Regions from separate parts of the Undibacterium sp. TC4M20W genome, predicted to be linked through region 1. Evidence: predicted binding sites of a transcription regulator. Region 1 holds the regulator's gene; each other region holds the start of a gene.

Region 1 (10,119 bases):
ATCGGGTGGATGGTCCTGGCAGGCTGCACTCCTTGGGTGAACAACATGGAAATTTTACTTCAGCTCGTCTTCAGCGGCATAGCCCTGGGGATGATTTATGCTGTCATCGCATTTGGCTATCAGCTCACATTTGCGACTTCAGGCACCTTGAACTTTGGCCAGGGTGAAGCCCTGATGCTGGGCGCCCTGGTCGGTCTCAGCGTGGTCGGCAATGTGCATGGCGGCCCGTATATGAATTATTGGCTGATGATACCGATAGTCCTGATCTTCGGCGGCCTGCAAGGCATGGTCGTTGAATGGATAGGCGTGCGCCCGGCCATCAAGATCAAATCAGAATTTGGCTGGATCATGTCCACCATCGCACTTGCCATCATCTTTAAAAACGTCGCAGAAAATATCTGGGGCAAGGATGATCTGACTTTCCCGTCCCCCTTGTCTGCTGCACCTTTTCAGGTGTTTGGCGCCAACGTGCAGGCCATGCAGGTTGTGGTCGTTATCGGCGCGCTGGCGATGATGCTGGCGGTGGAATTCTTCAACCGCAAATCCATTTACGGCAAAGCCGTTGTCGCCACATCGAATGACAGGGATGCGGCTGGCCTCATGGGTATCAATACCAGCATGGTTATCACTTTCTCATATGCGCTGTCTTCCGCCACTGCAGCCTTCGCAGGCGTACTGGTGGCACCACTGACTTTGACTGGCGCCACGATGGGATCGGCACTGGGTTTAAAAGCCTTTGCCGTGGCGATTATTGGTGGTCTGACTTCTGGCGTAGGCGCCATCGTCGGCGGCCTGATTCTGGGCATTGCTGAAACACTGACCGGCTTCTACATCTCCACAGGCTACAAAGAGGTACCGGGCCTGGTCCTGTTGTTACTGGTGCTGGCCGTCAAACCTGCCGGTTTGTTTGGCAAAGCCGCCATCAAGAAAGTGTGAGGCACAAGTATGAATAAGCAGACTCTCGCTCTTTCCGTCCTGGGTATAGGCGCACTGGCGCTGACACCCATAATAATGCATAACCCTTATTACCTGCATCTGGCAGAGACCATACTGATCTACGCCATCCTGCTGTTTGGCCTGGATATCGTGGTTGGTTACACGGGTCAGGTGTCACTCGGTCACGCCGGTTTGTTTGGCATAGGCTCGTATACAACGGGCGTGCTGGTGTTCAAGCTCGGCATGTCGGTGTTTGTCGCCATCCCCTGCAGTATCGCCGTCACGGCCGTATTTGGTGCCTTGCTGGCCCTGCCTGCACTGCGTGTGACCGGGCCTTACCTGGCCATGGTGACACTGGCCTTTGGTACCATCATCCAGATTCTCATCAATGAAATGAGTTTCCTGACCGAAGGGCCAATGGGTATCAAACTCACCAAGCCTGTGATCTTTGGGCAAAAACTCGGTGAAGTTGGTTTCTTTTATCTGGTTGCCATCATGCTGGTGCTGGCGCTGGTCGTGGTGCACCGTGTTTTACGCTCTCACTATGGCCGTGCTTTTCAGGCCTTGCGTGACAGCCCGATCGCGTCTGACTGCATGGGCGTGTCAGTTTACAAATACAAAGTCATCGCCTTTGTCATCAGTGCGGCACTGGCTGGTCTGGCAGGCAGCCTGTATGCCTATTCGGAGGAATATATTTCACCGAATACCTACAATTTTGAACTGACCATCATGTTCCTGCTGGCAGTCATCATGGGCGGGCGCAAGACCCGTACTGGTTCATTGCTGGGTGCTTTGATTGTCGTGATGTTGCCATCGCTGCTGGCTGATATAGAACTGTTCCGCAAGATTGCTACCGTCGCTGCAGTCATTGCCGTGATTGCCGGTGGTGCTGCCATCGCCAAGCAGCGCAAAACCGTCAGGGAACTCATCGTTCCTGTGGGCGCGACTGTCGCCATGGCCTTGTTCTCTTACAAACTGGAAAACATCACTGACTGGCGTCTGACCATCTTTGGTCTGATGACCTTGTTTGTCGTGTACTACCTGCAAGACGGCATCGTCGGCTTCGTCAACAGCTTGCTGGGCAAGGGGCAGCAGCATCTGGTCGTCAATGTAGAAAGCGCAGAGACCAATGCCAGCAACGCCATCGTCAACGCCAGCGATACCCGCGTTGGTGTGCTGCTGACAGGCCGGAAAATTCTCATGCAATTCGGTGGCTTGAAAGCGCTGAACCAGGTTGATCTGCAAATCAACAAAGGCACGGTACATGGTTTGATCGGCCCTAACGGTTCCGGTAAAAGTACCATGATGAATGTGCTGACCGGCATCTACCAGCCTACCGATGGTGTGGTGGAGTTTGGTGGTAAAGTCATCTCAGGCAGCACGCCATCTGCAATTGCTTTAGGTGGCGTGGCGCGTACTTTCCAGAACGTGCAATTGTTTGGGGAGATGACGGCAACAGAAAACATCCTGGTGGGCTTGCACAGTACCTTCCGTAGTAATGTCGGCGATGCCATGCTGCATACTCCGCGCTATCTGCGTGAGGAAAGGCTGGCAAGAGAACGTGCAGCCAGCATCCTGCAATTCGTCGGTCTGGCTGACCTGGCCAATGAAGAGGCGCGCAATCTGCCTTACGGCAAACAACGCCTGCTCGAAATTGGCCGCGCACTGGGTCTCAATCCACAACTGCTGTTGCTCGATGAACCTGCTGCTGGTTTGACAGCGCCCGACATCAAGGACCTGATCGCCATCATCCGCAAGATTCGTGAACATGGCATCACTATCATCCTCATTGAGCACCATATGGATGTGGTCATGTCGATTTGCGATACCGTGACTGTGCTAGATTTTGGTCAGAAAATTGCAGAGGGCAAACCCGCAGCAGTGCAGGCCGACCCCAAAGTGATAGAAGCCTATCTCGGTGGCAGCGTAGCTGATGCCGCTGAAGTTACCCCAGCCTGAGGAGAATGCAATGTTAACTATTTCAAATCTGCATGCAGCCTATGGCAAGGTTGAAGTCTTGCATGGTATTTCCATGGAAGTGCCTAAGGGTAAAGTCGTCACACTGATAGGTTCCAACGGCGCCGGCAAGACCACCACCATGCGCGCTATCTCCGGCATGTTGAAACCCAAAGAAGGTACAGTGACACTGGCCGGTAAAGATGTCACTGGCCTCGACTCACACAAGATCGCCAGGGCAGGTCTCGCACATTCACCAGAAGGGCGGCGTGTGTTTGCCACCATGTCGGTGACAGACAATCTCTTGCTCGGTGCCTTCCCGCGTTTCACCCGCAGCCGCCCGCGTGGCGACATAGAAAGCGATCTGCAAAAAGCCATGGAATTGTTCCCGCGTTTAAAAGAACGCAAGAATCAGCTCGCTGGCACCTTGTCTGGCGGTGAGCAGCAAATGCTGGCGATGGCGAGAGCAGTCATGCTCAATCCTGACGTGGTCTTGCTGGATGAACCCTCCATGGGCCTGGCACCGATATTGGTCGATGAAGTCTTTCGCATCATCGTACGTCTGAAAGAGCAGGGCACCACCATGCTGCTGGTGGAGCAGTTTGCAGCGGCTGCTTTAGCCGTGGCTGATTATGGTTATGTGCTGGAAAATGGTCGGATATCGGTACATGGTCCGGCGGCCAGTTTGCAGAATGATCCGGCGGTGAAGGCGGCTTATCTGGGTGGTGGTGCGCAGCATTAAATCTGTTTCAAGGCCTTTATAAATGCAATTATGGAAATGGGGAGCAAGCTCCCCATTTCTTATTTTTCTGTCGCAATGTATTTAAGGGATTAAGGTACATACAAGCTGCGTTGTCTTCAATGCCAGCACAATTTTATTGACGTCATTCCTGCGTGCTTTTTGGCAGGAATCTACCGGGCTGGCGCTCCAGCGGCGTTCGTTGTATGCTTTTGAGTATATTAATTTCAGATTTTTGTTGTTTTACATTTCTGATTTTAAATACCTGCACATGTAATTTATGATTGCCGGTCGGGGGTAGCCCGACAGCTACTCACTTTTCTTGTCTCGCCAAGAAAAGTAAGCCAAAGAAGGCGACCCAGGCGTAGCCGCCCCTAAAGGGGGTCCCGTTTGTGCAGTACAAAAAATGGGAAGATCCGAAACTCGCTCCGCTCAGACAGCGGCTCTTCTTAATCCATTTTCTGTACAGCACAAACGGCGGCTTCACATGGGAACTGCGGAAAATCAAAAACAACGTCATCGCGACCTTCGTGCAAATTTCGTGAGCTACGATTGATCAAAGCTTTGATCGGTCATTCTTGCAATTACCCTTCTAAATACCGCAAAGGATGCGCATGAGCAGGCCAGGCTTCTGCAAAGAATCCTGTGACTTGTTCTGCTGTCACTTCAGCCAATGTGGCAGGTGACCAGCGTGGCGCATTGTCTTTGTCTACCACCAGGGCGCGCACACCTTCCAGCACTTCACCATGCTTGAAGCAATGGCGTACCATATTTCTTTCCATACGCAGGCAGGCTGACACTGTCATGTCTTTGCTGCGGCGTAGTTGTTCCAGCGTGACTGACATCAGCAATGGCGAACGTTTTTGCATGGTGGCCAGTGTTTGCTGAGCGAATTCGCTGTTGTTTTGCTGTAGTTTTTCACAGATGGCAGTAACATTATTGCCCGCGAAGATGTCATTGATGGCCGCATGTTGAGTTGCCAGTTTGCTGGTATCCGGTTTCGCCTGGTCTGCAAAAGCTGCAGCGAAATCGCGTATCGCCAGGCGCAGGTCTGTGGCTGTGCTTTCAATGAGCAAATTCATCAGTGCAGGTATTTCTGCAGTAGGTATATAGACATCCGCCAGACCTGCATAGATGGCGTCGGCAGCGGTGATGATTTCGCCAGTCAGTCCCAGGTAAGTACCAATTTCCCCCTCAGTGCGCGACAGGAAATAACCACCGCCTACGTCAGGGAACAGGCCGATATTCACTTCCGGCATCGCCATCTTGGTACGCTCGGTGACGATGCGCAAACGGCAATCTTCACCTGCCTGCGCGATACCCATGCCACCGCCCATGACCACGCCATTCATCAGCGCGATATAGGGTTTCGGGTAGAAATGGATTAAATGATTTAAGGCATATTCTTCAGTGAAAAAATCTTCCAGCAGGGCAGAATCACCTTTGGGTGTGGCCGTGCCCACGTCATAGAAAAAACGAATATCTCCACCCGCGCAAAATGCCTTTTTGCTGCTGCTTTGAATAAACACCGCGCGCACACTCTGATCATCCTGCCAGGTCAGCAAGGTCGTCGTCAGCGCTCTTACCATATCGAGTGACAGCGAGTTCAATGCTTTGGGTCTGTCTAGGGTGATGTAGCCTATATTGTTCTTGACGGAGGTAAGTACAAATTCGCTCATGGTGGTTGACTATGCAGGTAAGGGATGAAGCTGCCATTTTAACTTTGTCGGGCTTGGGCGTCACGGGGTGTATATGTTTATGAGGAAATAGAGTAAGGGCGGCATGATCGTTGCCGTTGCTGTCGGGTTTGACTTTGGGGTTGCAGTTGTTTTTGATTTTCTGCAGTTCCCATGTGTAGCCGCCGTTTGTGCAGTACAGAAAATGGATTAAGAAGAGCCGCTGTCTGAGCGGAGCGAGTTTCGGATCTTCCCATTTTTTGTACTGCACAAACGGGTACCCCGAAGGGGCGGCTACGCCTGGGTCGCCTTTCTTTGAATACTTACTTTGGCGACGCAAAGAAAGTATTTCGGCTGCCGGGCCGAGACCCGGCTTGTGTCCACGAAGGGCAAACGTTTTCATAAAGGTGCGGTATGTAACAAGCGTTGCGGCATACCACGAAAGCCACTGGATTCCAGCTAAAAGCACGCTGGAATGACGTTAACATGTGTACGGATTGTCGCAAGGCAATTCAGTTAATGATTGATGTAAATTGTTAACCTCAAAACCATTAACCCAACAAAAAGGACGCCTTTTAGCGTCCTTGTTTTGGATGTCCGTAACCCTGTTCAGGTAAGGACTGGGGTCTTATGAAGCCGATGCCGGATCAGGTATGTGCTTGATGGCGTCGTGCTGATGGTCTTGCATTTTATCTTTATGCTTGATGACCTGGCGATCAAGTTTATCTACCAGTGCATCGATTGCTGCATACAGATCATGCGCCAGGCTTTCAACGTGAATATCTTTACCGCTGATATGCAAATTGATGTCGGCTTTGTGTCGTTTTTCCTTTTCCCGGAGCTTGTCCACCGTCAGGATGACGGCGATATCAATGACCTGGTCGAAATGCCGCCTGATACGTTCTAGTTTGGTATGTACATATTCACGAATTGCAGGAGTTACTTCGACGTGATGTCCACTGATGGTGAGATTCATACTGTGCTCCTATAGTGATGTTGCTTGCTATAACGATACGCTCTCAGCATTTATTTGCCTTGAGCTAAATCATATATAGCAATTCAAACCGTGATTACAAGGACTGCTTACAAAGATTTACGCAAACTGACTGGGGGGATTTTGAGGGCTTCACGGTATTTGGCAACTGTCCGTCGGGCAATTACCATGCCCTGTTCACCCAGCATGTCTGCAATTTTGCTATCAGAGAGTGGGCTTTTCTGGTCTTCTGCTCCTATCAACTGCTTGATGAGTGCACGTATCGCGGTGGAAGATGCTTCACCCCCTGTTTCCGTCGCGACATGGCTGCCGAAAAAGTACTTCAACTCAAACATGCCATGTGGGGTCAACATGTATTTTTGGGTTGTTACACGCGAGATAGTGCTCTCGTGTAATCCTAGTGTATCAGCAATTTCGCGCAAAACAAGGGGGCGCATTGCAACAGCACCGTGGGTGAAAAAATTGCGTTGCCTTTCGACTATGGCTTGTGCAACGCGCAATATAGTCTCAAAACGTTGCCGCATATTCTTGATCAGCCAGCGGGCTTCCTGCAATTGCGCGCCCATGCCAGCCTCGCCACGGTTTTGCTTCATGATGTTGGCATACATGCTGCTTACCCGCAGCCTGGGCATGACATCCTGATTCAACATGACTTGCCAGCCGTTGCCGGATTTTCTGACGATCACATCGGGTACGACATAGTCCGATTCATCGGCAGCAAAGGCCAGGCCAGGTCGTGGTTTGCACAGGCGGATGATAGTTTGTGCATCGCGCAAATCTTCATCATCGCAATCGAAGATTTTCTTGAGTTTGGTGAAATCTCTTTGGGCAAATAAAGCCAGTTGCGTTTCAACAATTTGCAATGCCAGCCTGCGTGTGACGAAAGCAACTTTTGGCAGACGCCTGATTTGCAAGGCCAGACATTCAGACGGGCTGCGCGCACCGACACCAGCCGGGTCAAAGCTTTGCAACATGTTCAGCGCAAACGCCAGCTCTTCTGGTTCTACGCACAGTTCCAGTGGCAAACTGGCATGTATTTCATCTAATGTTTCGGTCAGGTAACCGTTATTGTCGATCGCATCGATCATCAACTCGACCAGGGCACGGTCACGCGGTTCGCGCAGGTTAAGACGCATCTGTTCCTGCAAGTGCTCACGCAGGGTGATATGGGCTGCACCGAGCTGCGGGCGGCCATCTTCATCATCGCCAGATTTGCTGCCATGCTGTACATCATCAAAGCCCCAGTCTTCTTCGCTGGAAGTGGTGCTGTCATTGCTGATGACGGTTTCTGCATCAGCGGCAGCCGGTTCTGCTGACCTGTCACTGTCTTCTCTTGCTGCCGGTGCTTCCATGCCAGCATCTGCAGAAGTACTGCTGGTATTGATGGCACCGTCAGCCAGCAGGCGTACGGCGTGATCGAGGGGATCATCGACACGTTCCAGCATGGGGTTATCAGTCAGCAGCGTCTCCAGCTCCTGATGCAATTCCAAAGTGGATAACTGCAATAATCGTATTGATTGCTGCAATTGCGGCGTTAAGGCCAGATGTTGTGAGGTACGTAGTTGCAGGCTTTGTTTCATGATGATTCCCGTCACATCCGGAAGTGTTCTCCGAGATAAACGCGACGTACAGATTCATTTTGTATGATGTCGTCAGGCTTGCCGCTGGCAAGTACCGCGCCCTGGTTGATGATATAGGCGTGATCGCAGATGCCCAGGGTTTCGCGTACATTATGATCGGTAATCAGCACGCCTATGCCGCGTTCCTTGAGGAAGCGCACAATGCGTTGAATTTCGATGACGGCGATAGGATCAACACCGGCAAAGGGCTCATCCAGCAAGACAAAGCGTGGGTTGGTCGCCAGTGCGCGGGCAATTTCGACGCGGCGGCGTTCACCGCCTGACAGTGACAGGGCCTGGCTTTCACGTATTTTTTCTATCTGCAAATCTGCCAGCAGGGCATTGAGCCTTTGCTCAATTTTCTTGGCACCGAGATATTTGCCTTCGCTGTCTTTTTGCAATTCGAGTACGGCGCGGATATTGTCTTCTACTGTCAGCTTGCGAAATACCGAAGCTTCCTGTGGCAGGTAAGACAAACCCAGTACGGCACGTTCATGGATAGGTAGTTGCGAAATATTCACGTCATCAATCGTGATATCTCCAGCATCTGAAGGTACCAGGCCAACGATCATGTAAAACGAGGTGGTCTTGCCTGCGCCATTCGGCCCCAGCAAACCCACCACCTCACCGCTTTTCAATAGCAGTGAGACATCGCGCACGACCTGGCGCGCGCCATAGCGCTTTTGCAAGCCCTTGACAAGCAAGGTGCTGCTTGACTGTGCAGTCATCTTATTTAGCCTGTTTTTCTGGTTTTGGTTGCAAGGTGATGGTGATATTGCCTGAGCCATCTACATGCTGGCCACTGGTCGAATTCGTGCCAACAAAAACATCATTCTTGCTGTCATAAGACAGGTACTCACCTTCCTGTTCCTGGGTGACGCGTTTGCCTTCGAGGTAGCGTACCTTGGCCTTGGAAATGAATTTGACGATTTCTGTACTCTGGTTGTATTCAGCACGGTCAGCTTCTCCATCTACCCACAGATCAGGGCCACCATCGCGCTTCTGGCGGAAGGTGACTTTGCGGCCACTGCCACCTGTCAGAACAACAAACTGATCGCCATTCGGGGCTTCGGTCACGACAGCACTCTCAGAAGTGACGGTCAGGGTGCCGCGCACCAGAGACACGCCCTTGGATAATCTGCTGACGCTGGCTTTGCCATCACTGATGCCATAACCGGCTTTGATGATGGTTTCTTTATTACTGTCGGCTTTTTCTGCATTTGCAGAAACACAGGCCAGGCCCAGGCAGGCCAGGCTGATCAAGCGTGTGACGCTAAATGATGTTTTGATCATGTGCATATTCGCTTTCTTGCTTATTTATTCCCGGTTTTGGGAGCTGGTTCACGTTTCTTGAGTTGAATGTAAACCTTGCTCAGCAATTCCAGGCCTTGGGTTGAATTATTGGCAATCATGCCAGTTGCAGTTGAATGCAGTTTGCCGGTCGTAATTGAAACCGGTTTGTCGGTTTTAACGATATCGTCATCCGGCAGGAGCAAAAGATAATCAGACTCCACACGCACGAATTGTGAACTCAGGCCCTCGGGCCTTTCCATGCTGACATTGTCATACAGGTGAACCATGTCATGCTCACGCTTGGGCGTGGTCAGCGATGATTTTTGCGATACAACGGCGAGTTCAGCACGCAGGTGCAGCGGTGGCCTGTCCTTGTCAAAGCTGTTGATCTGCGGATGCTTGATTTCTATATTGTCGGTCCGTGGCAAATGCACCAGGCTGTCACCAGTGATATGGTAATTGGCCTTGCCATTGTTTGACAGCCGGATGAAATTGAATTTCTCGACATAGTAATCAGGCGCTGATCTGGCGGAAGTGCGGTTTTGCTCATCATCGGCATGGCGGCGTATGACTTCCATGACCCAGATCGTGCCCATGGTGATCACGCCCAGCAGGATCACGGCCAGCCAGATGCGGAAGCGGTCTATGGTCATTTGGGGTTTCATGTCAGATATGCTTGTAAAGCCTGTTCATATTTGCCCTGGGCACGCAGGATGAAGTCGCAGACTTCGCGCGCAGCACCCTGGCCGCCACTGACCCTGGTGATGTACTGAACACGTTGTTGTACTTCAGCATGGGCATTCGGTACGCTGGCTGCAAAGCCAACCCTGGTCAGTATCGGTAAATCAATCACGTCGTCACCGATAAAGCCGCAGTGTTCCACAGGGATATCCAGCTTCGCCAGCA
Region 2 (10,119 bases), on a different contig from region 1:
TGGCATTTCCTGCCCATGTGCATAGCCATGCGCCATGGCAAATACAGATACCAAAGCCACTCCTGCACTAACAGGCAACCTGACTGCAAAACTGATCAACAAACCAAGAACAAGCACTGAAGTTGCAATACTGTGTTCTACACCAGGCAAAGCTATGCCAGCAAGAGCTAATGCCCCGCCAACGACCATCATCAAGGGGAAACTGGCTGGTATCAACCAGGCACGCCCATGTTTTTGTTGCGCCGCCCAGATACCTATTGCCAGCATGGCCAGCAAATGGTCGAACCCGGTAAATGGATGGAGAAAACCATCCTGCAGGGCATTCATGGAATGCAGCACACTGTCATGCGCCATAGCTGGCAATGAAATCATGGCACTGTCCAAGGCTGCGACCACATACAGGCAACGCAATTTATTAAGTTTCATATTTAACTCCAAATCCAGATTGAAAATTAGTTTTTAACTTCGTCCAGCATGCCTTGCTGACGAATGAAGCTGACCACTGCCTCCAGCCCATCACCGGTACGCAGATTGGTAAATACAAAGGGGCGTTCGCCACGCATGCGCTTGGCGTCTTGTGCCATGATGTCGAGATTGGCACCTACATGTGGTGCCAGGTCGGTTTTATTGATGATCAGCAGATCAGAGCGGGTAATGCCTGGCCCGCCCTTGCGCGGGATTTTTTCGCCACCGGCTACATCGATGACATAGATGGTCAGGTCTGAGAGTTCAGGGCTGAAGGTGGCTGCCAAATTGTCACCGCCAGATTCCACCAGGATCAAATCAAGGTCAGGAAAATCTGCGCTCATGCGGGCTATGGCTTCCAGGTTGATGGAGGCATCTTCACGTATGGCGGTGTGCGGGCAACCGCCTGTTTCCACACCCATCAAACGCTCGGCAGGCAAGGCATCTGCACGCAGCAGGATTTCCATGTCTTCCTTGGTGTAGATGTCATTGGTGATAACGGCCATTTCATAATGATCTCGCATGCTTTTGCATAGCATTTCACAGAGTGCAGTTTTACCGGAGCCGACCGGGCCGCCTATGCCTACGCGTAAGGGATTTGGTTCTGGTGAGCTTAAATTCTGGGTGTTCATTTTTTCTTTTCCTGTTTTTAATTTTTATGACCGGTACAAGCGGCTGTACTGCACTTCATGCTGCATGGACAGCAAAGACAAACCTGGGGCCCAGTTCGATAATTGATTATCTTCCAGCTCTTGCGCCAGCCTTGCAGCTTTTTCCAATTCTGGCCGTAGCGACAGCAATAAGCGTTGTCCTGACACCTGACCAAGGGGAATGGATTTCACCCCTACCAGCACCTGATTCTCTGCCCATGAGAACAACATGCCAAGCAAAACCGATTCTGGCGGCACCTGCAAGGCAACTGCTGCGGCTGCCATGGCCGTTGGCAAAGGCAATTCATGCTGTGCCAGCAATATCGCCAGTAGCTCAGCATCGGCAATCTTCAGGTCGCTCACCAGTTTGCCCAGCGAGTAACCCATCTGTATGCTCTCTGCCCTAAACTCTGCCGTATCCCTGGCGGCAATGAACAAACTGGTCCAGTGCGATACGGCGGCCAAATCCCTGCCCACAAAAGCCTGCAACAAGCGCCACAGTACCGGTGCTTCAAAGCGGGCCACCACTTCATGCAGGCAATTGATGATCCATTCCCTGGCTGTGGCTTCGTTGCGTACCAGGCCCTTTTCTATAGCCGCTTCCATCCCTTGCGAATAGCTATAGGCACCGATGGGCAAAGATGGGCTGGCCAGTTGCAAGAGGTGAAGTAAGGCCGCAGATTGCATGCTCAAGCCTTGTTGTCTGAAGGACGGTGTATGCGCTGGCGCAAAGGTATCGGTGCCAAGGGATTATGCGGATGCCCATCATCGCCACCATGATGATGTCCACCACCATATGCTCCAGATTCCGGCTCAAAACTGGCCTGCTCTTCAGTGACGACTGCGCCCAGACCTTGTAGCATTTCCTTTAGCACCGGGTCTTTGCGTATGCGCAAAAAACCGTCGCCGACCTGCGCCTGGGTATGCCGGTTACCCAAATGAAAAGCACAGCGCAATAAATTGAAGGCAGTATCACATTCCACTTTATAAGTAGGTTCAGCAGCGGCAATGACTTCAATCACGCGGCCATCATTACCCAGCATCAGATCGCCATGGCGCATGACTGTACCGCGCACGGTGAACACGGCCACATCTTCACCACTAGCCAGAGTAGCGCGCAAACGGCTTTTTTCGCGCAACTCATACGGCAAAACCAGTTGCCCGGCGATGCTGTCGGCAGTCTCTATCTTTGTTTGTAATGTCAGCATTGTTTAAAATAAGAAATAACGTTGGGCCATGGGCAGGATTTTTGCCGGTTCACATACCAGCAATTCGCCATTGGCACGGACTTCATAGGTTTCGGAATCGACTTCCATTTTCGGCGTCAGGCTATTGTGTATCATGTCCTTCTTGCGAACATGGCGCGTATTCTTGACAGCAATCAGGGTCTTGTTAAGCTTCAGTTGTTCTGCCAGCCCAGCATCCAACCCCGCTTGCGAGACAAAGGTGAACGACTTTTTCAATCCCCCGCCAAAGGCACCAAACATCATGCGGTAATGCACAGGTTGTGGTGTTGGTATCGATGCATTCGGGTCACCCATCTGGGCAGCGGCGATCATGCCACCCTTGATGATCATCGATGGTTTCACGCCAAAGAAAGCGGGCTTCCACAAGACGATGTCGGCAATCTTGCCCACTTCCAGTGAGCCTACTGCATGGGCAATGCCATGGGTCAGCGCCGGGTTGATCGTATATTTGGCGATATAGCGTTTGACACGGAAGTTATCGTGACGCGCATTATCTTCTGCCAGCGAACCACGCTGTTGCTTCATCTTGTCTGCCGTTTGCCAGGTACGCATGATGACCTCTCCAACACGGCCCATGGCCTGGGAATCGGAAGACATCATCGAGATGGCACCGATATCATGCAAAATATCTTCAGCCGCTATAGTTTCGCGCCGTATGCGTGATTCAGCAAAGGCAATGTCTTCTGCAATTGCCGGATCCAGGTGGTGACAGACCATGAGCATGTCGAGATGCTCATCCAGGGTATTGACGGTGTATGGGCGGGTAGGATTGGTGGATGATGGCAGTACATTCGCCTCACCCACCGCAGCAATAATATCCGGCGCATGGCCACCGCCCGCACCTTCGGTATGGAAGGTGTGGATAGTCCTATCCTTGAATGCCGCCAGGGTGTGCTCCAGAAAGCCGCCTTCGTTCAGCGTGTCACTGTGGATGGCAACCTGCACATCCATATTGTCAGCCACGGTCAGGCAATTATCGATGGCTTGTGGCGTCGTGCCCCAGTCTTCATGCAACTTCAAACCTATGGCGCCTGCCCTGATCTGCTCTTCCAGCGGTAAAGGCAGGCTGACATTGCCCTTACCCAGAAAACCCAGGTTCATGGGAAACGCATCTGCCGCCATCAGCATGGAATGCATATGCCAGGGGCCAGGCGTACAGGTGGTTGCTGCCGTGCCAGTTGCCGGGCCCGTACCACCACCCAACATGGTAGTGACGCCACTCATCAACGCTTCTTCTATCTGCTGCGGGCAAATGAAATGGATGTGTGAATCGATGCCACCAGCGGTCACGATCTTGCCTTCACCGGCAATGATCTCGGTTGCGCCACCAATTGCCATATCAACGCCAGACTGTATGTCTGGGTTACCCGCCTTGCCTATGCAGGCAATCAAGCCATTTTTTATGCCGATGTCGGCCTTGACGATACCCCAGTGATCAATGATGACAGCATTGGTGATGACGGTATCCATGACTTCAGCATGTGGCCTTTGCGACTGGCCCATGCCATCGCGTATCACCTTGCCACCACCAAACTTCACCTCTTCGCCATAGATGGCAAAGTCTTTCTCGATTTCTATGAATAGATTGGTATCTGCCAGACGGATGCGGTCACCCGTGGTTGGTCCAAACATTTCAGCATAAGCATGACGTGAAATTTTCATAGCGCCCCCATGACTTTACCGCTAAAGCCATAGACTTTTCTGTCACCCGCCAAAGCCACCAGCTCTATGCTGCGCTGCTGCCCCGGCTCAAAGCGGATGGCCGTGCCAGCGGCAATATTGAGGCGCATGCCATAGGCAAGTTGCCGTTCAAATTGCAGGGCAGGATTGGTTTCATAAAAATGGAAATGTGAGCCCACCTGTATCGGCCTGTCGCCACTATTTGCCACAGTAATGCTGACAACGGCACGGCCTACATTCAGTTCTATGTCCCCATCCTCTATCAGGGTTTCGCCTGGTATCATGGTTTTCTCCTAAGGAATGGGGTGATGAACGGTAACCAGCTTGCTACCGTCCGGAAAAGTCGCTTCGACCTGGATATCAGGAATCATTTCCGGCACGCCTTCCATGACATCGGCACGACTGAGAATTTGCGTACCTTCCGACATCAGTTCAGCCACCGTGCGGCCATCACGCGCACCTTCCATGATGGCGGCGGTGATCAGGGCGACTGCTTCCGGGTAATTCAGCTTCAGGCCACGCGCTTTGCGTCTCTCTGCCAGCAAGGCAGCAGTAAATATCAGCAACTTATCTTTTTCTCTGGGTGTCAGATCCATATCTTCTTTCGCTTATTGTCTGTGCTATCACCAAACTTATTATTTATCGCCCTTTGCAAAATAACAAGCAAGTCCACATAGGTGACAGACCAACGCTCTAAAAACATTATAAAAAGCAACACAGCAAGTTTCGAACCAAGGGCAAATAGCCTGGATTACCGGAATGCGCACCAAAAAAAGGCGTAAATTCACCAAGTTAGTGCATTTCAAATAAACGCAGATAGCGCGAAAATAATTGGAACTTTCAAAGCCTCTCAAGGTAATACCTTAAAACAACCTACAAATAAACGTGGATAACCAAGAGACAGATTCCAGCTTGCTGACACAAATGCGCGACGGTGATGTTGCCGCATTTCAACGCCTGTACCAACGCCATCAGGGACCCATCTATCGCTATGCCCTGATGCGTTGTGGCCAGGCAGCGCTGGCAGCTGACGTAGTTCAGGATGTTTTCATGGGTTTGCTGAGCAAGTCTTACCGTTATGACGCAGGCCTGGGCAGTTTGCAAAATTTTCTGTTTGGCATAGCAAGGAATTTATTGTTGAAACAGGATCAGGCAGAACGCCGCCACCAACCCTTGCCTGAATTTGGCGAAGAAGATGGAGAAGAAGTTTTGATGAGTGAAACGACAGAACCGGCGGACGTCATCTTCCATCAGCAAATGACTGAACATGTGCGGCAGGCAGTCTCGGTGCTGCGCCCTCACTACCGTGATGTGATTATTTTGTATGAATTGCAGGAACTGTCATATGCAGAGATAGCCGTGATTTGCGACATAGATATAGGGACAGTGCGTTCACGCCTGTCACGGGCGAGGGCCGCGATATTGCAATACAGCGAAAGACTGGGCTGGCGACCCGACGCAACAGCAAAAACTGGAACACAGAGATGAAAGACCATATGAATACCCCACAGGACGCCAGCAATGCAGATGCCTTGCTGGATCAGCAGTTCGGCCTTTTGCGCAAAGATTTGCAGGAGCTGAATACGCCCGCGGCTATAAAGCAGACTCTATTGCAAGCATTCGCCAAGCAACAGGTCAAGGATAAAAAACAGGCCCGCAGCAAACGCTTGCGCCCGTGGATGGCAGGTTTGCTGACGCTGAGTGGCAGCTTTGGTCTGGTCATGCTGACGGTCATATTCTCGGCATCGCAGCATCAATTAACGCCGGACAGCAGCGCAGTTTCAAACTCGGAACTGCCTCCCTTTGTCGCCCTGGTGCCGATGGAACGTCTGGAAGAAGGTACACCGCACATGATGGAAACTGAAGTGCCAGCTGCGTGGCTGGCCAGTTTGGGCATGCCTGTTAGTCCAGAAATTGCTGGGGAAACGGTGCGGGCACAGATGCTGGTGGATGAGGAAGGCTCACCTTTGGCCATGCGCCTGCTCAAAAATTAATGTGCATCTGATTAAGCAAAATTTTTAATTTCGACATTGTTTTTTTATTTCAACTACCTTTCACCATGAATAAGAGGGAAACATCATGACTATCAAACTTCCAATATTGGTCCTTTTGAGTTATTCATGGACTGTGGTACAAGCAAATGTCATCAACGACAGTCCGGCACCAGTTGCGCCAGAAGAAAAACAAACACGCCTGCAACTTGAAGTCCATCGCGTTACTCCGCTTGCCCCCATGCCACCTGCTCCACCGATGCCACCTTTAGCACCTATGCCTCCAATGCCTCCAATGCCTCCAATGCCTCCAATTCCTGTCATGCCAACCATGCCGGCAGTTGTAGCATTGGCCGACTTACCCGAGGCTGGCACCATTAACAAAACTATCTCAGATGCAATGAGTGCAGCAAGAAATGCTAGCGATGCCATGAACGCTGTTTTCTCAGGCATGCAGGACATGCATATCTCCAACACGATTAAAAATGCGGCATACAGCGCAGAAATCATTACCGAAAAAACACAGACTTTAGCTGACGGCAATCAGATCAGCAATAAAACTTCCAGTTCGGTCTATAGAGACAACGCTGGCCGCACTCGCTATGAAGTACGCGACAGCAAAGGGAACTTATCGCAAATTCTCATCACTGATCCGGTGGAGAACTCACGGTACATCGTCATCCCTGAAAGAAAGACCGTCACCAAAGTGATGCTGGCCAAAACACCAGACGGGAAAGTCATCGCCCCAAAAGAGAAACAGGAAGGAAATACAGGCCGGATTTATCTACAAACGAATGATGATGAAATCATTATCAAGACATTGAAAAAGAAAACTGATGATAAATCTGAAGGCAACAAAGAAGCACGAGAAGAAATCAAGGTCATTAATGCAAAATCTGCCAGCTATGTACCAGGACCTCATACTGCTTACATTAGTGCAACCGACAATCTGATTAACATCATAAAAACCTCGCCCCTCCCGACTGCGTTCATGGACACTCGCTGGAGTAACAAAACAAGCACTAAAGATATGGGCACAAAAGAATTCGATGGCGTTCGTGCAGAAGGGAAAATGCGTTCTTATCAAATCCCTGCCGGAGAGATCGGCAATAAAAATCCGATTACTGTCAGTTCTGAAGCCTGGTACTCCCCCGACTTGCAATTAACCGTTCTTATCAAGCAAAGTGATCCTCGCACCGGTGAATGGAGCTATCGTCTGAACAACCTGAAACGTACGGAGCCAGCCGCCAATCTGTTTACTGTTCCGGAAGGATACACCGTAAGAAACGTCAACCTGGCACAAAAAATCGTTATTGAAAAACGCGAAGAAAAGAAACCCTGATCCCTCTGGCCAGCCGGGCCGTTTTGCAGGGCTTGTGAGTGGACAGGGCCAGGATTCCCGACCTGCCCTGCCACTCTTTTTTAAAGTTGCTTGCCAATATTACCGGGATTGGTTATAGTTTTTCCATGCACGCAATTCCCCATCCCCTGCTGAGCAAGAACTTATGCGCAATTAATGCCGCATCTGCTGTCGTGCGCACGATTGCGCTGCCTGCTGCTTCCATCTGCGACATTTCCATTATTCGAATTATTCCGGGTCGTTAAGCTACGGCGTATGCCGGTGCCTGGCGGCCCTTCAGCTCATCCTATTTTGATGTCTTGAGCGCTATTGCTGTCGCTTATTATTGTCACTTATTGTTGTGACCATCGCGCTCACGCCTTCTCCGATTTTTTCTGCTGATTTCTATTCTGGAGTTTTTATGTCCCATGTCGCCACAGACAGGCCTTTGCACGCCCCTGCGTCCTTATCATCCGCCTTATTGAGGCCAGGTTTTCCTTATCCTTCGCTGGCAGATATCCGCAAGACTGCTGCCAGTTTATCCCAACAGGTTTTGCATACCCCTGTCTGGCACTGGCAAACCGGGTCTGCCCTGGACAAGCTGGAGCCTGATACTGAAGTCTGGCTAAAGCTGGAGTTATTCCAAAAAACCGGGACTTTCAAATTGCGTGGGGCGTTGAATTGCATATCTGCGCTGGATGCAGATGCGCGTGAGCGTGGCGTGGTCGCTGTCAGCGCAGGCAATCATGCGATGGCGGTTGCCTATGCAGCCAAGCTGGCGGGCGTGTCTTGCAAAGTGGTGTTGCCACGGCATGCCAGCCCTACCCGCATCAAGGCTTGTCGGCAGGATGGTGCAGAAGTAATACTGGAAGCGGACATGCATAAGGCTTTCGCGCTCGGACAGCGTATTATGGAAGAAGAGCAGCGCACCATGATCCATCCTTATGATGGACCGTTGACTGCACTTGGCACTGCAACAGTGGGGCTGGAACTGATGCAGCAGGTGGTGCAACTCGATGCTGTGATCGTGCCTATCGGTGGTGGCGGTCTATGTGGCGGCATTGCTTCTGCAGTCAAACAACTGGCACCACATTGCGCCGTCTATGGCGTTGAACCCTATGGCGCAGATGCCATGTACCGCAGTTTCCAGTCTGGCCAGCCTGAGAAGTTAAAGGAGGTCGACAGCATAGCTGACAGCCTGTGCGCACCGTATGCTATGGATTACAGTTTCAGGGTATGCCAGCGTTTTGTAGATGAGATTGTCAGGGTCAGCGATGATGAAATCTGTACAGCGATGTCGGATTTATATCATGACGTCAAACTGGTGGCTGAACCTGCGGCAGCGGTTGCCACGGCAGGCTTGTTTGGCCCTTTACGTCAAAGGCTTGCTGGCAAACGGGTGGCTGTGATTGTTTGCGGCTCCAATGTCGATCCTGCCAGATATGCAGAATTGCTTGCCAGGGCCGGATCATCAGCGCATGGGCTGGCTGCCTGATCTGAGAATCTGGACTACAGTTGGAAAGTAACTGCTCAGTTTGCAACAGGCATCACATGCCTGATATGCAAAGCCTTGCAATGCCCTACAATAGGGGTTCACTCGGGCATAAACATATATGGATTTTACTTTTACCGTTCCATGCCTGTTCACTGCATGATTACTCATGATTACTAACGGAATTGCATATGCAACAAGGCTGGCTGACAGATTTTTTTCGTCAAAACGATAGTTTGATGGTGTTTGTCAACGTCTTGCTGCAGCAACTGGGCTTGCCTGTGCCTGCAGTGCCGACCATGATGTTCAATGCCAGCCAGGCCACGCAGTCCGGGCAATTGCTGGTGTTGTTGATGGCAGCGGTAGGCGCTTCGTTGATTGCTGACCTGATCTGGTACCAGGCAGGCAAGAAGTTCGGCTACAGCGTACTGAAGTTTTTATGCAAGATGTCGATCAACCCAGGGTCATGCGTGAACCAGACAGAAGCACGTTTCCTGCGCTGGGGCGTATGGTCGCTGGTGGTGGGTAAATTTATTCCCGGCTTTTCTACCGTGGCACCACCGGTAGCCGGTGCTTTGGGTATGCCCCGTACTTCTTTCATGCTGGCTTCTGCCGCAGGTGCAGCTTTATGGGCAGGCTTGGCTTTGCTGGCAGGCTTTGCCTTGCAAGCGCAAATTGAAGCTGGCCTGGTATTTTTGTCGGCCCAGGGCATACGTATTGCTGTCATTTTCATTGCCCTGGTATTGAGCTGGCTGGTCTGGAAATTCTGGCAGAAGAAACGCTTTGAAAAGCTGGCGTCCATACCCCATTTCAGTGCGACTGAAATGTCAGATACATTGAAAACCAGCGCCCTGCCCCATATCATCGATTTGCGTAGCCCGGCGCTGATAGCAGAAACCGGTACCATACCGCATGCCATGGTCAGCGAAGTCAAGCAGGTTGGCGATGCGGCCAAACACTGGTCACAAAATGAAATGATCATCACCATCTGCGCATGCCCTGGTGATGCAGGTGCAGTACATGCAGCGCATACCCTGAGGCAGTTGGGCTTTAAGGATGTCAGGCCATTTTCAGGTGGTTTTGATGCCTGGCAAGAATTGTCTGCCCAGCACCCGCACTTGCTGGTCAAAGCCTGAGCAAATCATGCCTTTTGCAGCAATGCTTGCAGTTCCTTGACCAGATGATCAAAGGTAGTCCGGTAACGCTGGCTGGACCGTAAATCTTCATGCATGACTACCCAGACCGGAAAGTCGAT
Region 3 (10,119 bases), 440 kb from region 1:
ACGGCGGCACCACCACCCTCATATTTATAGGTGTGCGCCTCCTGCCCGACGATGTATTCATCACCACGGGCGCAATGCGCGAGCAGGGCCAGCAAATTGCTTTGTGTGCCGGATGGCGCGAACAGGGCAGCTTCATAGCCAAACAGGTCGGCGGCATATGCCTGCAGGCGATTGACTGTGGGGTCGTCCCCATACACATCATCACCGAGTTCGGCGGTATGCATGAGTTCACGCATGGCAGGAGTAGGTCGGGTGACGGTGTCACTGCGTAAATCTATCCAGTTTTGCTGGCTTTCTGACATGGTTTTTCCTTGAGGAGGGAGATGACCTATTCTAACAATTTTCATCTGACAATTTTTAAAGCCACAAATCCGGGTATTGCGGCACTAGAAACAGCTACACTGTTGCTCTTGTCCATGCTTACCAGATCAACCACCCATGCGCAGTAAGGATGCGAAAATCGCTGCCAGCCTGTTTTTGCTGCTGGGCCTCATGAGCCCGGCAGTGGTATCTGGTTTGGTGGATTTTTCGCAAGGTCTGATTGAGCATGTGCACAAACGCTTTGGTGCTGAAGGGCCACGTCGGCTGACGCAAATGCAAATTGCCGTCAACAAGATCAAAGCCACTGCGGGCAAGGACTTTGCCAAAAATGCAGCACGCTCTGCCGACGGGCTTTATGAAATGCCGGTCTTGCGGCAGGTGAATGATTTTTATAACCGCGTCCCCTACTTCAGTGATCAGGAACACTGGGGCGTCAATGATTATTGGGCTACCCCGGTAGAATTTATCGCATCCTGGGGTGGTGATTGTGAAGACTATGCGATTGCTAAGTACATGACGCTGAAAGACCTGGGCATACCGGCAGAGCGTCTGCGCATTACCTATGTCAGGGCGACCCGCATAGGTGAGACGCACATGGTGCTGGCCTACTATCCAACGCCTGCCGCCGAACCCTGGATACTCGACAATCTCGTCGATGAAATACAGCCGGGCTCAGCCCGCAGTGACCTGGTGCCTGTGTATAGCTTTAATGACGAAGATCTGTGGCTGGCCAGCGGCAATACCCGCAAGGGTGGCGCATCAACTGTGCGCCTGTGGAAGGAGTTGATAGAGAAGATGGAAAAAGAAAAACGCATGTGAGCAGTTTTTAGTAAGCCCTGACGAAACCCTTCGCTTATCCTGCCTCGGCCACCACTATCTTTTCTGGGGCGCCAAAATAAAAGCCCTGCCCACATTCGACCTGATCTGCGATCAGTAATTGCAGCGATGCTTCACTTTCCACATTCTGGGCTATCAGGGGTATGCCCAGGGATTGCGCGAATTTGACGATGGCGCGCAAGTGGGCATGGCTGTTGTCATTCGTGGCAACTTCCTGCACCAGGCCGCCATCAAGCTTGATATAGTCTGGCGGTACTTCGCGGATAAAGTTCAGGGCATGCGGGTCGAGACCAAAATGATCAACACCAAAACGCACACCTAATTCGCGCAAGACACTGACAAATTTCCTGGTCACGGCATGGTCTCTGGCGCAGGCAAATTCACTGATCTCAACTGACAGCAAAGCCGCCAGCTCTGGCGAGTATTTCAGGCGCGCCTGCAACCATTCACAGAACTCTTTGCTCTCCATCGATTGCAGCGACACATTGATGGCGATATTTTTATAGGTGCCGCGATTTTTTTGCAGCATTTCCATGACCAGGGTAACTACCGCCTGATCTATTTCAGGCATGAGCTGGTGACGCAAGGCCATGGGTAAAAACTGGTTAGCCGGAACCAGATTGCCCTGGGTATCAAGCAAACGCGAAAAAACTTCATGATGGACAAGCTGGCGCAATTGCAGGCGCATAACGGGTTGGGCAAACAAGACCCAGCGGTGGTCTGCGAGGGCATCGTGAATCAGCGTACGCCAGCCATGCGAACCGGCAATCACGGCTTCGCTGTCTTCCATAGGGGTCAGGCTGATCTGGCCATTGCCAGCCTGGCGCATGACTTCTATCGCCAGGTCAGCCCGGGAGAAAATGTCACCACGCGTTTGCGCAGGGCCAAATACCAGGGCGCCGGCAGCCAGGCTGACCTGGCGCGAGGCACGCAGCAATACCTGGTTAAGGCGGTATTGCAATGCATCTACCAGCAACTGCATGGTCTTTTGATCGATATCGATACAAACCGCTGCGATAGAGGCACCGCCTATGCGACCGAGGATATTGCTATATTTGCTGAACACTTCTGCAACCACCGTCGCCACATCGGCCAGCAGGATATCGCCTTGCTGATAACCGTGCTGGTGGTTGTATTCTTTGAGGCCATCGAACTCAAGCACAAAGATGACGGCAGTTTCAAAGCGCCCTTCTTCTGACAGCAAGTGATTGAAGCGCAAGTCAAAACCATGACGGTTTTCGAGACCACTGACTTTGTCGATAAAAGCTTCGCGCCTGAAATTTTCTGCCCTGGCGATTTCTTCATCGAGCAGACTGGAAATACGTTCTGTCATGTGGTTCATGGCGACCACTACACGCTGCAACTCGCGGGTTTGTGGCACGACTTCAATACGGCGAAAATTCTTGGCCTGTATGGCAATCGCAACTTCTTCGATTTTTTCCAGCGGCCCCAGGATAATCCTCAGCAAGACCACGGTCAGGCCCCAGACCACCAGATACATGGCAAACATCCACAAAGCCATTTCCCGCATCGAGCGCCACAGGTAGTCGTAAGCATAGGCCGGGTGGCTGACCACGACAACCTTGCCCAATTGACGCCAGCCAGAAGAAATGAAGGCCTCGCCCGGCGGAGTCTGCAAGTCAAACAGGGCAGGTAGCCATGCAGGCACATTGTCTTTGCCGGCTCCCAGCTCCATGTGCAGCAAGACTTTGCCTGCAGGATCAAGAACCACGATTTTTTTATAATAACCACGGTCAAACAGGGTGGATATCTGGATATTCGCCAGCGTCTGGTCATTTTTTGCCAGTGCTTCTTCGAGAGGACGTGACAAGGCAGTGGCCGCATCCTGGGCATGCGAGGCCAGCTGCTGCTGCAAATAATCCCGCATCGTCAGGACTGACAGGATTTGCAATCCAAGAAACACGGCAAAAAAGATGATGGATATGGCAAGAAGGAGTTGGCGTCTCAGCGTCATAAAGTCTCTTTGAGTGTATTCATTCCCTGGAACTCATTTCTGTCTGCAATTTTCTATCTGTTGATAAGTCATGCTCATGGCGACTTTAACAAGAAAATAGCCCTTGCCACTTATTTCTTCCGCTTTATTTCAGGATTTGCATAGAATTATGGATGTGGTCTCGCGTTTGCCGCCCCAGTTCAATATATTTTAATTAAATTTCATGTCCAATACCGATATTTTACGTAGCAAGATCAATCTCGAAACTGCAGCTTACCCCTGGAGTGAACTATTACGTCATTTTGCCAGTGGCACGGTGCTGGTTGTCCAGCCAGGTCTGGACCTGGTCGAAGTTGCCATGCATATGGCAGAAGACCATGCAGCTGTGATCTCTGCCCTGCTTGAGCATGGCCAGATAGGCAAGGTCAGCGATGAGCAGGCCCAGGCATGGCTGGAGCGGGATGCCCAGCACTGGACCGTGGTCGTCAAGCCCTGGATACTGGTGCAGGAAAGGCAAAAATGACACTGCCGGTGGGATTGCGCGTCGGCATGAACTTTTAACAAGCAGGGGCTGTCTGAGTCGAGATACCGTAACGGCAGTTTGGGAAAGGCATGATGCAATTTTCTCTGGCAACTACACATTCAACAGCAAATCATGGGATCAGCAAACCTGGTTTTCCGGCAATGACCGTCTTGCTGGTCGTTCTTGCCCACCTGCTTTTCTGGCAACTACTGCGTCATCAACACGCCACTACAAGGGCGGGTGAGAACCATCCCTTGATGCAGTATCTGCAATTATTGACGATAGCCCCCAAGCCTGTCACCCCAAAGGCAAGCCAGCCTGTGGAGCAGCCTGCCAAACCTGAAAAGCCAGCCAGGAAGGAAACCAACAGGCCCCTTACTGCCAGCAAACCCGCAAGATCATTGGTGCAACCTGACCAAACAGCAGCAGAAATAGTACCGGACACCGTCAGCCATCCCTCATCTCAGACAAGCATCAGCCCCGAAAGCCCGATTGGCCTGGGCCTGAACCTGGAGTCTGTGCGCAAGTCAGCCATGGCCATGAAGCCCACAGAAATTGAACAGATACAGGCCAGCCACAGGCGCGGCGACAGTCTGGAAAAGCGGCTAGGCGAAGGCACCAGACGGGCAGAAAAGAAAGAATGCCTGAAGGCATATTCGGGCATAGGCATACTGGCTGTCATCCCGCTGGCAGTGAGCGCCGTTGTGGACACAGGCTGCAAATGGTAATGCTGGCAAGAGCTCGGCTATAATGCCGGATTCCGTACTGTGAAACGGGCTTGCATGGAACGGCCAGGGCATAAGCAGCGATGAAGGCCGGTACTACGCCTGTTGTCATTTGTATTATTGATGTGTTTTGATTGATTGTTGCGTGGTGTTTTTGCATTATTGCAATAATTTTCATTTTTTATCTGGATCATTCATGAAAAAAACTTCTTACCTGTTCGCCGCCATGATGCTGGCAGCACTTGGTTCTGGCTTCTCTCCCGTGACTGTGAATGCCGTTCAGGCACAAGAAGCGGCTGATCCTGCGAAACAGCAGACAGTACGCCAGGAAATGGCCAAGCCACTTAATGAAATCCAGGACTTGCTGACCGCCAAGCAATATCCTCAGGCATTGGAAAAAATTAATGCCATGGATGCCTCTCTGGAAAAGAAAACGCCTTTCGAGCTGTTTACCATTAACCGTTTGCGCGCCGTGGTTGCATCCAGTATCAATGACTCTGCGCTGATGGCAAGCTCCTTCGAATATATGATTTCGACTGATTTTCTGAAAGATCCAGAAAAACAGCGTTTGATGGAAGCCATGGCAAGTACTCTGTTTGGTGAAAAGAAATATGCTGATTCCAGGGTATGGGGTAATCGCTTCCTGGTGAAAGCACCAGGCAATGAAGTCATGATCTATCTGATCGCCCGTTCCTATTATCTGGAAAACGACTTTGCCAATGTCGTCAAAGTCTTGAATACCCAAATAGCATTCGATGAAAACGCCAAACGCAATACCAGTTCTGACAACCTCAAGTTGCTGGCTCTTGCTTACCAACAGCTCAAGGAATGGGATAACTATGCCGTTGCGCTGGAACGCCTGGTTGCGCTGTACCCAACACCAGAATTCTGGACAGACCTGATTTACCGCGTTATGAAAAAACCTGGTTTTTCTGACCGCTTGCTGCTCGACTACTATCGTCTCCAATTCCTGAACGGCAAATTAGAAGATGCCACGGATTTTGTTGATATGGCAGAGTTGGCCTTGCTGGCAGGTTTGCCAGCAGAAGCCAAAACCGCGATTGAAGCAGGCTACGCAGCCAACGTGCTGGGCACCGGCAAGGAAGCGACCAAGCACAAGCAATTGCGCGACCGCGTCAACAAGCAAGCCGCTGACGATATCAAGAGCCTCGATGCTGGTGAAGCCGCTGCCAAAAATGCCAAGACCGGTATCGGCATGGTCAATATTGGTTACAACTACGTCATTAACGGCCAGTACGACAAAGGCCTGGGATTGATGGAACAAGGTATCGCCAAAGGTGGCTTGAAGTCTCCAGATGAAGCAAAACTGCATCTGGGTATGGCTTACCTGAGAGCAGGCAAACGCGACAAGGCTGTTGAAACACTGAAGTCGGTACAAGGCCGTGATGGCTCTGCTGACTTTGCACGTTTGTGGCTGCTGGTACCTGCCAATAAATTTGCTCCTGAAGCAAAATAAGCTGACGGATATCTTCTCAGATTACAAACCGTTTTAAGAAATACGCCACCTGCGGGTGGCGTATTTTTTTACCCGTGCTTGTGCAGATGTTCAGATATAGGCTCGCCACCAGATAAAAAAAGGCTGTTTTGCGCAATGCAAAACAGCCTGTCAAATTCAGGACCGCAAGCTCTGATTACGGTACTGACGGTACACCTTTGGATACTCTTTGCTGCCCCAGCCTGATCGAAGCATCAGATACAGGCTGGGCAAAACTTGTTACTCAGAACGCGATTCAGATCAACAACCGCATCAAGAGTGGTAGGCAGACTCACCATGGCTGGTGATGTCCAGACCTTCACGTTCTTCATCTTCTGGTACACGCAGGCCAACTACCAGATCAACCAGTTTGTAAGCCACGAAGGACACGACGCCTGACCAGATGATGGTCGTGCCAACTGCAGTCGCCTGTGTCATGACCTGACCAAAAATATCATAAGGATCAGCCGACATTTTATTGGTGATATAGTCAAATATGCCCTGGCCGCCAAGGGATGGTGCAGCAAACACACCGGTCAGCAAGGCACCCAGAATACCGCCCACGCCATGCACACCGAAGACGTCGAGGGAATCATCTGCACCCAGCAAACGCTTGAGGCCATTGACACCCCACAGGCAAACAATACCTGCCAGCAGACCAATGATCAGGGCACCCATAGGGCCGACGAAACCGCAAGCTGGCGTAATCGCTACCAGTCCGGCTACCGCACCGGATGCGCCACCCAGCATGGAAGGTTTGCCTTTGGACATCCATTCACCAAACACCCATGACACTGTTGCTGCAGCCGTTGCCAGCAAAGTATTGATGAAAGCCAGTGCTGCGACATCGCCCGCTTCCAGCGCGGAACCGGCATTGAAACCAAACCAGCCCACCCACAACAGCGACGCGCCTATCATCGTCATTGTCAGGGAATGAGGCGCCATGGATTCTTTACCATAGCCTACACGTTTGCCTATCAGGTAAGCACCGACGAGGCCAGCGACTGCGGCATTGATATGCACAACCGTACCACCAGCGAAGTCCAGCGCGGTTTTTTGTTGCAAGAAGCCGCCTTTGGCCAATTCAGTTGCCGCAGTAGCTGCATCCTTGATCGCGTCAGGGCCAGTCCAGAACCAGACCATGTGAGCAATAGGCAGGTAGCTGAACGTGAACCACAAGACGACGAACAACAGTACAGCAGTGAATTTTGCGCGTTCTGCAAAAGCACCGATGATCAGGCCGCAAGTGATCGCTGCAAAGGTCGCCTGGAAGGCTACATAAGCAAACTCAGGAATCACCACGCCTTTGCTGAATGTCGCTGCCGTAGCAAATGTTGCCTTGGCCGGATCCCAGATACCTTTCAGGAACAGACGGTCAAACGAACCGATGAACCTGCCACCTTCAGTAAATGCCAGTGAATAACCATAGATACACCACAGAACAATAATCACGGCGAAGATCATGAAGACCTGCATCAGGACGGACAACATGTTCTTGGAACGGACCAGGCCGCCGTAGAAAAGTGCCAGGCCAGGTATGGTCATCAAAATAACCAGCAGGGTGGCAACCATCATCCAGGCAGTGTCGCCTTTATTTGGCGTTGGTGCAGGTGCGGCAGCACTGGCTGCCGCAGGGTCAGCCGCGGCTGCCGGGGCAGAAGCAGGCGCCACAACAGCAGTGGAAGCCGGGGCCGGGACGGGTGCCGCTGCAGGTGCAGAAGCGCTGGCCGACGCAGTAACCGAGGCAGCAGAAGCTGCCGCAGGTTCAGCTTTAGCTGACGCATCTTGCGCCGATGCGACAGAGGTGAAACCGACAGTGACCAGCAAAGCAGCCCCCGCCAGCATGTTCTTCAACAGTTTTTTCATGTGAACTCCCTGGTTAGCTATCAGAGTGCGTCGTTGCCGGTTTCACCGGTACGAATACGCACAACTTGTTGCAAGTCATAGACAAAAATCTTGCCGTCACCAATCTTGCCAGTGCGGGCTGCGGTTTCTATTGCTTCAATGGCGCGCTCAACAATCGCGTCATCTACAGCCGCTTCAATTTTTGTCTTGGGCAGGAAGTCGACCACATACTCTGCACCACGGTACAGTTCAGTGTGACCTTTCTGACGGCCAAAGCCTTTCACCTCAGTCACGGTAATGCCCTGTACACCAATGGTGGACAACGCTTCGCGGACTTCATCGAGTTTAAAAGGCTTGATAATTGCAGTAATCAGTTTCATGCTCGCCTCGAATATTAGAATGTTTTAACTGCAGACAATACCAGTGTCGTTTTGCCTGTGAATTTGCCTGCTGGCGTGACATACAGTTTTTTCTCTGCATTCGTGCCCAGCGCTGCAATACCAAAATTCACACCAAAAAACTCTTTATTCACACCAATTTTCCAATCGGAATAAGAATAGGCACCATTGTTCTTGATGGTCTGATGGCCAGCATGCAGGGCCAGCGTGTAACCTTCAGGCAGCTCAATGTTTGCGCCGATATCCAGGTAGCCACTGTTCTTGCTATCGATAAAACCGAACAGATTGGTGACGGAGTGTGAATACTTGATATAGGCTGGCCCCATGCCTAACTGGCCGTAAATCTCGGTGGTGTTGGCATCAGCAAAACCGGCAACCTTGTTCAGGCCATTGGATGGGTAGATATAAGTCAGCACGCCGACGTCATAAGAAACATCCTTGGTGATCTCGCCTTTTTTACCGGCATACAAATCCCATTCGATATCGCCACTACCACCGGCATCCTTGGTCCATTTAATCGTAGATAACCATGTACCAGCATAAAAGCCGCTGGGGTTATTCACATAATCAGCGCCACCCTGCAACGCAGGGTCAAGGCGTGATTGCGCAATCGCACGATAGCGGTATTCGCTGACGACGCCAATGTTGAAGCTGACTTCATTATCTGGCTTGGCTTCAGGCTTGGCATCTTCTGCATGGGCAAAACCACCAAAGAATGATGTGGCTACAGCAGCGGCGATTACTAGTTTTTTCATTGCGCTTCCCCCTATTGATTAAGATTTGATTAGATTGAACCCGGGACAGAATCTGTTTTCAGCTCATAGCGAGGACAGGCACGGACAAGCATTAATACTCACCACCACTTGCGCCCCCACTGCTTGCATCGGTCAAACTCTTAAATTCTTATTTCCCTTACCTGTTAGCAGGAGTCGTGCCAACCATGGCTATCTCATCAATAAAACGGCAACACAGTGCAGGGCCCAGAGTGTATTAATATGCATACAGCCAGATAAACACTGGGTCGCGCTGGTTTTTTATATTGCGCTGCAATACCAGTAGCAGCGCGGGCAAGATGCGCTATCATTGCCCTATAGGTAAACTTATAAGCAAAAAACAGCTTTGCGCACCAATTGCGGGCAATAATAAATCCGCACAAAAAAGTGGCAACGCATAATTCGCACCAAAAATGTGCAGTTACAAGGCAGAGGATAAAAATGGACAAGCAAAATTTCTTTAATGACATGCACGCCAAGATCAGCCAGGCAATCGAAAACTCGCCAGCCAAGGACATAGAAAAGAATGTCAAGGCCATGATGAGCCAGGGCTTTTCCAAGCTGGATCTGGTGACGCGCGAAGAATTTGATATCCAGGCACAAGTCCTGGCCAAGACCCGCGCCAAGCTCGAAGCCCTGGAAGCAAGGGTTGCCGCACTCGAAGCACCACAAAAAGCCGACTAAAAAAAGACAACTAAACCGCAGACCGCATGTCATTAGCCGTACTCAAAAGCCGCGCCCTGAATGGCATGGATGCACCACAGGTGACTGTGGAAGTGCATCTAGCCAATGGCCTGCCCGCCTTCACTATCGTTGGCCTGCCCGAAACCGAAGTCAAGGAATCCAAGGACAGGGTCAGGGCCGCCCTGCAAAATGCCCGCTTTGAGTTCCCGAACAAGCGCATCACAGTGAATTTGGCACCGGCTGATTTGCCGAAGGAATCTGGCCGCTTTGATTTGCCTATCGCGCTGGGTATTCTGGCCGCATCCGGGCAAATCCCTGGAGATGCGCTGGAACAATATGAATTTGCCGGTGAGCTATCATTATCAGGTGAACTACGGCCGATACGCGGCGCACTGGCGATGACGTTTGCGATATGCAAAAGCCAGCAACACTCGGCACAGGAACCGGCCTTCATCTTGCCACGCGCGAACGCGGATGAAGCGGCGCTGGTCAGCGATGCTGCGATTTACCCTGCAGATTCACTACTACAGGTATGCGCTCACTTCGCTGGGGTCGATGGTGAGC

The links. Region 1 encodes sigma-54, which starts transcription at its own class of promoters, with help from an activator protein. Its sites were predicted from a motif close to TGGCANGNAANCTGCTTT; they were not measured.
Positions count from the first base shown of each region.
Region 2: the regulator sigma-54 is predicted to act here: its motif matches at 4,759-4,776, upstream of ACO0LL_RS04615 (urease subunit gamma).
Region 3: the regulator sigma-54 is predicted to act here: its motif matches at 9,018-9,035, upstream of ACO0LL_RS02215 (TorF family putative porin).

Region 1 covers NZ_JBMPPI010000001.1:23,760-33,878, reverse strand. Annotated here, with positions in the region: gene ACO0LL_RS00150 (branched-chain amino acid ABC transporter permease) at 46-936, shown strand; gene ACO0LL_RS00145 (ABC transporter permease subunit) at 946-2,895, shown strand; gene ACO0LL_RS00140 (ABC transporter ATP-binding protein) at 2,906-3,634, shown strand; gene ACO0LL_RS00135 (enoyl-CoA hydratase/isomerase family protein) at 4,216-5,310, opposite strand; gene hpf (ribosome hibernation-promoting factor, HPF/YfiA family) at 5,936-6,283, opposite strand; gene ACO0LL_RS00125 (RNA polymerase factor sigma-54) at 6,391-7,881, opposite strand; gene lptB (LPS export ABC transporter ATP-binding protein) at 7,893-8,648, opposite strand; gene ACO0LL_RS00115 (LptA/OstA family protein) at 8,650-9,213, opposite strand; gene lptC (LPS export ABC transporter periplasmic protein LptC) at 9,234-9,878, opposite strand; gene ACO0LL_RS00105 (KdsC family phosphatase) at 9,875-10,119, opposite strand, start outside.
Region 2 covers NZ_JBMPPI010000003.1:25,936-36,054, reverse strand. Annotated here, with positions in the region: gene ACO0LL_RS04645 (HupE/UreJ family protein) at 1-426, opposite strand, end outside; gene ureG (urease accessory protein UreG) at 453-1,097, opposite strand; gene ACO0LL_RS04635 (urease accessory protein UreF) at 1,122-1,802, opposite strand; gene ureE (urease accessory protein UreE) at 1,805-2,323, opposite strand; gene ureC (urease subunit alpha) at 2,327-4,024, opposite strand; gene ACO0LL_RS04620 (urease subunit beta) at 4,021-4,326, opposite strand; gene ACO0LL_RS04615 (urease subunit gamma) at 4,336-4,638, opposite strand; gene ACO0LL_RS04610 (RNA polymerase sigma factor) at 4,928-5,530, shown strand; gene ACO0LL_RS04605 (hypothetical protein) at 5,527-6,036, shown strand; gene ACO0LL_RS04600 (hypothetical protein) at 6,122-7,375, shown strand; gene ACO0LL_RS04595 (threonine ammonia-lyase) at 7,794-8,867, shown strand; gene ACO0LL_RS04590 (VTT domain-containing protein) at 9,056-10,000, shown strand; gene ACO0LL_RS04585 (LysR family transcriptional regulator) at 10,006-10,119, opposite strand, start outside.
Region 3 covers NZ_JBMPPI010000001.1:459,005-469,123, forward strand. Annotated here, with positions in the region: gene ltaE (low-specificity L-threonine aldolase) at 1-302, opposite strand, end outside; gene ACO0LL_RS02180 (transglutaminase-like cysteine peptidase) at 439-1,140, shown strand; gene ACO0LL_RS02185 (bifunctional diguanylate cyclase/phosphodiesterase) at 1,175-3,133, opposite strand; gene ACO0LL_RS02190 (DUF2288 domain-containing protein) at 3,336-3,635, shown strand; gene ACO0LL_RS02195 (hypothetical protein) at 3,725-4,363, shown strand; gene ACO0LL_RS02200 (tetratricopeptide repeat protein) at 4,557-5,837, shown strand; gene ACO0LL_RS02205 (ammonium transporter) at 6,129-7,721, opposite strand; gene ACO0LL_RS02210 (P-II family nitrogen regulator) at 7,742-8,080, opposite strand; gene ACO0LL_RS02215 (TorF family putative porin) at 8,095-8,853, opposite strand; gene ACO0LL_RS02220 (accessory factor UbiK family protein) at 9,313-9,555, shown strand; partial or broken gene ACO0LL_RS02225 (YifB family Mg chelatase-like AAA ATPase) at 9,582-10,119, shown strand, end outside.